One region of the Actinoplanes sp. 13 genome, then DNA from elsewhere that is predicted to be linked to it. Evidence: riboswitches for the same ligand, from Rfam matches in the RefSeq annotation. Region 1 holds a riboswitch; each other region holds the start of a gene.
The links. A riboswitch is a leader RNA that binds a small molecule or an ion and turns the genes downstream of it on or off. The one in region 1 is predicted to bind cobalamin.

Region 1 (2,194 bases):
CCGGTGCCGCCGCCCGCACAGCGCCGGCAGTCAGCCCGAGCGCGGCGGCCACCCGCTGCGAGACCCGGGCCGGGCCGTCGCCGAGCTCCCGCAGCCGCCACGCCGCCGGGCCGGCACCGCGCTGCGCCTCCCGCTCGGCCAGGAACGCGTGCGCGGCGGTCACCAGCGTCGGTGCGACCCGCTCGGCAGTGACCCGCAGACCGGTGTCGTGACCGGCGAACCGGATCGCGAAGCAGTCGCCCGACCAGACGGCGGCGACGTCGGCGGCGAGCGGCACGTGACCGATCGCGAACAGGAACTTCCCGGGCAGGCGGGCCAGCTCGGGATCGGCGAGGATCGCTGCGTCGAGCGCCCGGACCAGGTGCCGTTCTCGCGCGCCGGCCAACGGGGGCGCCGCTATGTTGCGTACCGCGTCGTGGGCCGGCGAAGGCAGCAGCCCCGCCTCCCGCAAGCCCGCCGCCAAGACCTCTGTGTCCCCCGCTCGAAGTGCTCTGAGCTGGAGGTTCGCCCGTGAGGTCACCTCCAGGCAGCCGTCGCCGAACTCCTCGGCCAGCGCCCGCAGAGTGCCCAGCTGAGCGCCGGTCACCTCGCCCCCGGGCAGCCGGACGCGCGCCAGCAGCCCGTCGGCGGCGGCGTGCAGCCGCAGCGCGCCCGGGCAGGCGTCGACGTCGGAGGAGCGGGGGGAGGTCACCGTGCGGATACTACGACCGGTCACCGTGCCGGGTGCATCCTCGGGTCGGCAGCATCACAGCCGGAGCTGTCACCGGCATCGAGTAGCGTGTCTGAGAACGGCGGCGACGCCGCGGAGGAAGCCGGTGCGATTCCGGCGCGGTCCCGCCACTGTCACCGGGCGTCTCGCCCGGGAGCCAGGAACTCCGGTCGCCGTGATCTCTACTACCCGGGGCGCGGACCCCGAGGGGAGCGCACGCGTGTTTCTGCTGCTGTCGACGTCCGACACCGACCTGCTCAGCGCCCGGGCCAGCGGCTCGGCCTGGCGGCTGGCGAACCCGGCCCGGACCTCGGTGGACGACCTGCCCGCCCTGCTCGACGGGGTCTCGCTGGTCGTGGTGCGGATCCTGGGCGGGCGCCGGGCCTGGGAAGAGGGCCTGGACACGCTGCTCGGCGGCGAGACCCCGGTGGTCGTGCTCGGCGGTGAGCAGGCGCCGGACGCCGATCTGATGAAGCTCTCCACGGTGCCGGCCGGTGTAGCGGCGGACGCCCACGTGTACCTGGCGCAGGGCGGCTCCGCCAACCTGGCCGCGTTGCACGACTTCCTCTCCGACACGGTGCTGCTGACCGGCAACGGGTTCGCGCCCGCCGAAGCCGCGCCGCAGTGGGGCGTCCTGCCGCGGAAGTCGGGGGAGGGCTCACCGACGGTCGCGGTCCTCTATTACCGCGCTCACCACATGGCCGGGAACACCGCGTTCGTCGAGGCCCTCTGCCAGGCGATCGAGGCGAAGGGCGGCCGGGCGCTGCCGATCTACACGGCCTCGCTGCGGACCGCGCCGGACGACCTGCTCGCCGAGCTGCGCAAGGCGGACGCTCTGGTGGTGACGGTGCTGGCGGCCGGCGGGACGAAACCGGCGACCGCCTCGGCCGGTGGCGACGACGAGGCGTGGGACGTCGGGGTGCTCGCCGACCTGGACGTGCCGATCCTGCAGGGGCTGTGCCTGACCAGCTCGCGGGCGACGTGGGAGGCCAGCGACGACGGGCTGTCGCCGCTGGACGCGGCCACCCAGGTGGCGATCCCCGAGTTCGACGGGCGGATCATCACGGTGCCGTTCTCGTTCAAGGAGATCGACCCGGACGGTCTGTCGGTCTACGTGGCCGACCCGGAACGGGCCGCCCGGGTGGCCGGCATCGCGCTGGCGCACGCCCGGCTGCGGCACGTGCCGCCCGCCGACCGCCGAATCGCGCTGATGCTGTCGGCCTACCCGACGAAGCACTCGCGGATCGGCAACGCGGTCGGTCTCGACACCCCTGCCTCGACGGTCGCGTTGCTGGCCGCCCTCGCCGGCCGGGGTTACCGGATCGGGAACTTCGGCTCCTACGACGGCGACGGGCTGATGCACACGCTCATCGCGGCCGGCGGGCAGGACCCGGACTGGCTCACCGAGGAGCAGCTGGCGACGAACCCGGTGCGGATCTCCGGCGACCGTTACCGGCAGTGGTTCTCAGGCCTGCCGGCCGACTT
Region 2 (2,194 bases), on a different contig from region 1:
GCGGCGCCCTGCGCACGCTCGTCGACCGGCCCACTACCGACGCCGCCGGCCGGCTGTTCTGCTACGCCCTCACCGAGGACCGCTGGGTGATCGGTGGCGCCGTCAACAACGCCGGCTCGGTGGTGCGCTGGGCCGCCCACGCCATGACCGAGGCCGGGGCGGCCGGTGAGGCGGCCGACGACCGCGACGCCGACCTGCTCCGCGAGGCGGCCGAGGTGGAGCCCGGCAGCGAGGGCCTGCTCTGCCTGCCATACCTGCTGGGCGAACGGGCCCCGTGGTGGCGGCCCGGGATGCGCGGCGCCTATCTGGGGCTGCGCCGCGAGCACGGCCGGCCGCACCTGGTCCGGGCCGCCGTCGAGGGCGTCTGCCAGCAGCTGGCCCTGGTCCGTGACTCGTTCGACGCGGAGGGGCACCCGATCACCGAGATCCGGGCCACCGGCGGGGCGGTCGCCTCCGACCTGTGGGTCGATGTGCTGGCCGCGGCGATGGACCTGCCGGTCGCGGTGGCCGACACTCCGGAGGGCACCGGGCTGGGTGCCTGCCTGCTGGCCTGGCACGCCCTCGGGTCACTGCCCGACCTGGACCAGGCGGCCGCGCTGGTGCCGGCCCGCGAGCCGGTGCAGCCGGACCCGGTGGCGGCCGAGCTCTACCAACGGTGGCGGCCGTTGGTGGAGCGTTCCGCGCTGGCGGTGCTGGACGTGGTCACCGAGTTGGACCGGCTCGCCCCGGAGCCGCTGCCGAGCACCGAGAAGGCCGTCGGCCGAGGAGCCTGACCCGCACCCCCGTGTGTGAAGTTGCGGTCCGATTCGAGCCGCCGTGGTGGCCCGGTTGTGTGTGAAGTTGCGGTCCGATTCGAGCCGCAACTCCACACACCGGGGCGGGGTGACGGAACCCGCGTTGACGGGCGGCCCGGCGGTAGGAAAGAGTGACCGGCGAGCGGTTGCGGAGGAACCCGGTGCGAGTCCGGGACGGTCCCGCCACTGTGACCGGGGAGCGACCCGCTACCCAGCGCCACGGCCTGCGACGGCCGGAAGGCGAGCGGGAGACGTCGATCCGGGAGTCAGGAGACTCCGGCCGCTCGTGCCAACCGACGCGCGGGCGTGGACACCCGCCGGAAGGGATCTCCGTGACGAGTCCGTACCCGTTCTCGGCCGTGGTCGGCCTCGACGACCTGCGCCTGGCGCTCCTGCTCACCGCCGTCTCACCCGCCGTCGGCGGGGTGCTGGTGCGCGGCGAGAAGGGCACCGCCAAGAGCACCGTCGTCCGTGCCCTCGCCGCCCTGCTGCCCGAGGTCACGGTGGTGCCGGGCTGCCGGTTCGCCTGCGACCCCGGCGCACCCGACCCGGGCTGCCCGGACGGCCCGCACCCGGCGGCCGGGCCGGCCGCCGCGCGACCCGCCACCCTGGTGGAGCTGCCCGTCGGCGCCACCGAGGACCGGGTGGTCGGCACGCTGGACCTGCAGCGCGCGCTCAGCGACGGGGTCAAGGCCTACGAGCCCGGCCTGCTCGCCGCCGCCCACCGCGGCGTGCTCTACGTCGACGAGGTCAACCTGCTTCCCGACCACCTGGTCGACCTGCTGCTGGACGCCGCCGCGATGGGCCGCGCGCACGTCGAGCGCGACGGCGTCTCGGTCAAGCACGCCGCCCGGTTCCTGCTGGTCGGCACCATGAACCCGGAGGAGGGCGAGCCGCGCCCGCAGCTCGTCGACCGGTTCGGCCTGGTGGTCACGGTGGCCGCGCCCCGCGACGCGGCGCTGCGCGCCGAGGTGGTGCGCCGCCGCCTCGCCTACGAGTTGGATCCCGCCGGTTTCGCGACCCGCTTCACCGGCGCCGAGCGTGACCTCGCCGCCCGGATCGCCGCGGCCCGCGCCCAGCTGCCGTCGGTCACCCTGCCCGACACCGAGCTCGACCGGATCGCCCGGGTGTGCCTCGCCTACGGCGTCGACGGGATGCGCGCCGACATCGTGGTGGCCCGCTGCGCGGTGGCGCTGGCAGCCTGGCACGGCCGGACCGTGGTCACCGCGGACGACGTGCGCGACGCCGCCCGCCTGGCCCTGCCGCACCGCCGCCGCACCGATCCGCTGGATCCGCCCGGCACCGATGAGCAGAAGCTGGAGGAGGCCCTCGCCGAGGCCGAACGCCAGGCCGAGGAGGACCGGGCCGAGCAGGAACGCCAGACCGCGGACGCCGACCGT
Region 3 (2,194 bases), on a different contig from region 1:
CCGCTCGGTCAGGCCGCTGTCCAGGCGTACCCCGGGAAGTTGATTGATCATCTCCAGCGCGACGCCGCCGGGCGGCAGCGGCACCGTCCCGAACGCACATCCGGCGATCGCCGCGACCAGCACGGTCAGCACGCCGGCCGCGAGCCAGGCCGGGCGCAGGCCGGCCGGCCTGCGCCGATCCGTCATGAGGGAACCTTGCCCACCGAATCCGCGACGGCCTGGACGAGATCGACGGTACGCGGGCCCCAGCGCGACGCGATGTCGTCGTCGAGCGGGTAGACCTGTCCCTTCTGGACCGCGGTGACCGCCGACCAGCCGCTGCGCGCCTTCACCGTGTCGGCGGACTGCTTGCAGCACTTCACGTCGGCCAGGAAGATCGTGTCCGGGTTCGCCTTGACCAGCGCCTCCTGCGCCATCTGCGGGTACCCGCCGAGCGCGCCGTCCGGATCGGCGGAATCGGCCACATTGGTCATGCCGAAGAGGGTGAAGACCGAACCGACGAAGGTCTTCGAGGTGGCGGTGTAGAGATCCGGGCTCAGTTCGTAGTAATAGCTGAGCGGCTTGCTCCGGGCGGGCACGGTCTTGACGATCCCGTCGATCTTCGCCGCCATGTCCGCGCTGACCTTCTCGGCCTCGGCCCGGTGACCGGTCAGCGTGCCGAGGTCGCCGATCTGCTGGTACGTGTCGTCCAACGATTTCGCGGCCGGGGTCAGGAGCACCGGAATATCCAGCTTGTCGAGTTGGGACACGATGTTGTCGGTGTCGTTGGAGAGCACCACGAGATCCGGGTCCTTCGCGGCGACCGCTTCAGCGTTCGGCTTGAAACCGGAGAGATCGGTCCGGGGCGCCTCGGCCGGGAAGCTCGACTGGTCGTCCACGGCTGTGACCTGCGGCCCCGCGCCGATCGCGAAGAGCATCTCGGTGGCGGTCGGGCTGAGCGAGACGATCTTGTCGGGCCGGGCGCCGAGAGTCACCGTTCCCACCGTGACCGGGTACGACGCACCGGCACCGGGTGCGGTGGCGGTGGGCTCCTGGCTGTCGCCGGCGCATCCGCCGAGCATCAGTACGGTGACCGCCGCAGCGGTGCTGAGCAGGCGTTTCATAGGTCCTCCTGTCGGCCGGGCTTGTGGTGCTTCGCCGACAGGAGCCAACGCCGGCCCCGCCCGCGAGGCGCCCCTCCCCGGGAGCGCTGAATCGCGACCGGCGCCCAGGCGACCTGGCTAGACCTCGAGAACGAGGGATCACAGTTGCGGGACAGCTCCGGTTTCTCACCGGCTTCGCTGCGGCGCGGTCAAGGAAACGCTAACCCACCGACCGGCCGCGGCGACATCTGCCCGTCTAGCCGATCCGTACGATTCGTCCTTCGACGGAATCCCGGCCGAACGTGCCCCAGTGCCGGGAATCTTGCGCGACGTCACGATTGTCGCCGAGGACATAGACCCCGCCGGCGACGACTGTGACCGGATCACATTCGGTCCGGGTTTCGGCGGCCAGGTAAGGCTCGTCGATCGGGGCGCCGTCGCGGAACACCCGGCCGTCCCGGCACTCGATCCGGTCGCCGGAGATGCCGATCACCCGTCGCTCGGTGGTGAACCCCGGTGTGCCGGGGACCGGGAGCACCACGATGTCACCCCGGTCGATGCCGGTCAGCCGGAAGGTGACCTTGTCCAGCACGTGCCGGCTGGCGGCGTCCATGGTGGGCTCCATGCCGGAACTGGGCACGTACTGCACGGTCAGCGCGAACTGGTCGATCAGCACGGCGGCGACGGCGAGAGACGCCGCCGCGGTGGCCAACTTCATGGGGGTACGCACGGACGCGTACCGCTCGCGGCCGGCCACCCGCAGGCCGCCCACGGCCCAGCGCAGCGCAGCGCGATTGCCGCTGATCTGATCGAACTCAGCCAGCACCGCTTCACCCCACGGTCCGCCGCGATTCCGGCGGCCGCGGACCGCGAAGGTGAGCAGGCGGCGGGTGGCGGCCCGGACCCGACCGTCGGCGGCGCTCATGCCGGCCGCACCCTGGACGCCGCTCCGGTCCTGCGGGACTTCGCCGCCGCCTCGGCCAGACGGGCCTTGGCCAGGGCGATCCCATCGCCGGTGAGCCGATAGGTATGCCGGGGTGGACGGCCGGGCTGGTCGGACGGCTCCCAGCCGGCCTCCAGGAGCCGTTGCTCCGACAGGCGCATGAGGATCG
Region 4 (2,194 bases), on a different contig from region 1:
TGATCGCCGACGCGGAGCCCGGGGTGGCGGAGCGGGCCGCGGCGGTCGTGGCGGCGGCGCTGCAGGTGCCGCCCCTGCGGGGGGCCGCGGATCTCATCCGGCCGGATCCCGCGCGGGAACGCTGGTTCCTGGTGCGCCGCAACTGCTGTCTGTACTACCGGATTCCGGGCGGCGGCACCTGCGGCGACTGTGTGCTCACCCCGGAGGACGCGCGCCGTCGCACGTGGGCGGCGGTGCTGGCGCGGGGACCGGCGTGAACGGGTCGTCCGGTCGTACCCGCAGAATGGTTTTGGCGAAAGAGGTCGAGTGGGCGAGAACAGCCTTGCCGGTTGCACGGTGACGGTGTGCCGGGACTGTTGCTGCGGCAGCGTGGGGAAACATCCGGCGGTGGATCACGCCGGGCAGGTGGAGCGGTTGCGGGAGGCGATGGGTGCGGATCATCGGGTACGCACCAGCCTGTGCCTGGACGCATGCGCGCAGTCGAACGTCGTGGTCGTGCATCCGGCGCCGGCCGCACGCAGGCGGGGCGCTCGTCCGGTGTGGTTCGGGCTGGTCCTCGACGACGTGATCGTCACCGACATCGCTGCCTGGGTGCGCGACGGCGGGCCGGGTATCGCCACGATGCCCGCGCCGCTGACGCTCTCGGTCATCCGGGCGCCGGCAGGTCAGTCCGGGTGATCTTCGTCCGACACACCATGTGGGTATGACTTTTCCGTAGCCACCCAGATATGGTGTGCCACGCAGCTGGTTCGACCGGCCCTGTCAACGGGCCGGCCGAGGCAACAGGGAACCCGGTGGGAAACCGGGACTGCCCCGCAGCGGTGAGTGGGAACGACAGCCGTCATGAAGCACTGGGCGCGAGCCTGGGAAGCGACGGCCAGTAGGAGCGAGCAGGACGCCCACGAGTCCGAAGACCTGCCAGCGCGCCGCACGCACCGCGTGTGGCGGTCGAAGGCCGCGTGGGACGGCCGACGCCAGTTCGGCCCCGGCTGCCCGCGTGCGCCGGGGACGGTGGTGTCTGCCTCCCGCGTGCTCGCGAGGAGAGGGCATGACACTCACACCGGACAAAACCGTGCTGCCGGAGCAGCGCCGGCACGCGATGCGGGTGCGCAAACGCAACGGCGACCTGGAGCCGGTCGACGTCAACAAGATCGTCAAGGCGGTCGAGCGGTGGGTCGCCGACCTGGACGAGGTGGACCCGCTGCGGGTGGCCACCCGGACGATCAGCGGCCTCTACGACGGCGCGACCACCGCCGAGCTGGACAAACTGTCGATCCAGACGGCCGCCGAACTGATCGGCGAGGAGCCGCAGTACTCCAAGTTGGCCGCGCGGCTGCTCGCCGCGTGCGTCGACGAGGAGGTCCGGGAGCAGGGCGTCACCAGCTTCAGCGAGTCGATCCGCCTGGGACACGCGCAGGGCCTGATCGGTGACGGCACCGCGGAGTTCGTCGCGGCCCACGCCACGGTGCTGGACGCGGCTGTGGACGTGGACGGTGACCTGCGGTTCGAGTACTTCGGCCTGCGCACGGTCGCCGACCGGTACCTGCTGCGGCACCCCACCACCCGGGCCGTCATCGAGACACCGCAGCACTGGCTGATGCGGGTCGCCTGCGGCCTGTCGCAGAACGCCGCGGAGGCCACCGGGTTCTACCGGCTGATGTCGTCGCTGGCGTACCTGCCCAGCTCACCGACGCTGTTCAACTCCGGCACCCGGCACACCCAGATGTCGTCGTGCTTCCTGGTCGACTCGCCGAAGGACGAGCTCGACTCGATCTACGAGCGGTACCACCAGGTCGCGAAGCTGTCGAAGTTCTCCGGCGGCATCGGCATCTCGTGGAGCCGGGTCCGCGGGCGCGGCGCCCTCATCCGGGGCACCAACGGCAAGTCGAACGGCATCGTGCCGTTCCTGAAGACCCTGGACGCCGGGGTGGCGGCGGTCAACCAGGGCGGCCGGCGCAAGGGGGCGGCCTGCGTCTATCTGGAGCCGTGGCACCCGGACGTCGAGGAGTTCCTGGAACTGCGGGACAACACCGGCGAGGAGTCCCGGCGCACGCACAACCTGAACCTGGCGAACTGGATCCCGGACGAGTTCATGCGCCGGGTCGAGGCGGACGGCGAGTGGTCGCTGATCGACCCGTCGGACGCGCCGGAACTGCCCGACCTGTACGGCGCGGAGTTCGACGAGGCCTACCGG

Region 2: another riboswitch for cobalamin. It lies ahead of AC0NH5_RS36895 (VWA domain-containing protein); the one in region 1 lies ahead of cobN (cobaltochelatase subunit CobN).
Region 3: another riboswitch for cobalamin. It lies ahead of AC0NH5_RS22905 (ABC transporter substrate-binding protein); the one in region 1 lies ahead of cobN (cobaltochelatase subunit CobN).
Region 4: another riboswitch for cobalamin. It lies ahead of AC0NH5_RS39115 (ribonucleoside-diphosphate reductase subunit alpha); the one in region 1 lies ahead of cobN (cobaltochelatase subunit CobN).

Annotation. Positions count from the first base shown of each region.
Region 1 is NZ_JBVYOQ010000001.1:120,511-122,704, reverse strand. It holds gene AC0NH5_RS00500 (precorrin-3B synthase) at 1-691, opposite strand, end outside; cobalamin riboswitch at 772-895, shown strand; gene cobN (cobaltochelatase subunit CobN) at 930-2,194, shown strand, end outside.
Region 2 is NZ_JBVYOQ010000032.1:63,360-65,553, forward strand. It holds gene AC0NH5_RS36890 (gluconokinase) at 1-773, shown strand, start outside; cobalamin riboswitch at 947-1,070, shown strand; gene AC0NH5_RS36895 (VWA domain-containing protein) at 1,127-2,194, shown strand, end outside.
Region 3 is NZ_JBVYOQ010000012.1:4,845-7,038, reverse strand. It holds gene AC0NH5_RS22910 (FecCD family ABC transporter permease) at 1-186, opposite strand, end outside; gene AC0NH5_RS22905 (ABC transporter substrate-binding protein) at 183-1,103, opposite strand; cobalamin riboswitch at 1,186-1,334, opposite strand; gene lepB (signal peptidase I) at 1,339-2,007, opposite strand; gene AC0NH5_RS22895 (PadR family transcriptional regulator) at 2,004-2,194, opposite strand, start outside.
Region 4 is NZ_JBVYOQ010000038.1:27,603-29,796, forward strand. It holds gene AC0NH5_RS39105 ((2Fe-2S)-binding protein) at 1-257, shown strand, start outside; gene AC0NH5_RS39110 (hypothetical protein) at 337-678, shown strand; cobalamin riboswitch at 728-937, shown strand; gene AC0NH5_RS39115 (ribonucleoside-diphosphate reductase subunit alpha) at 1,049-2,194, shown strand, end outside.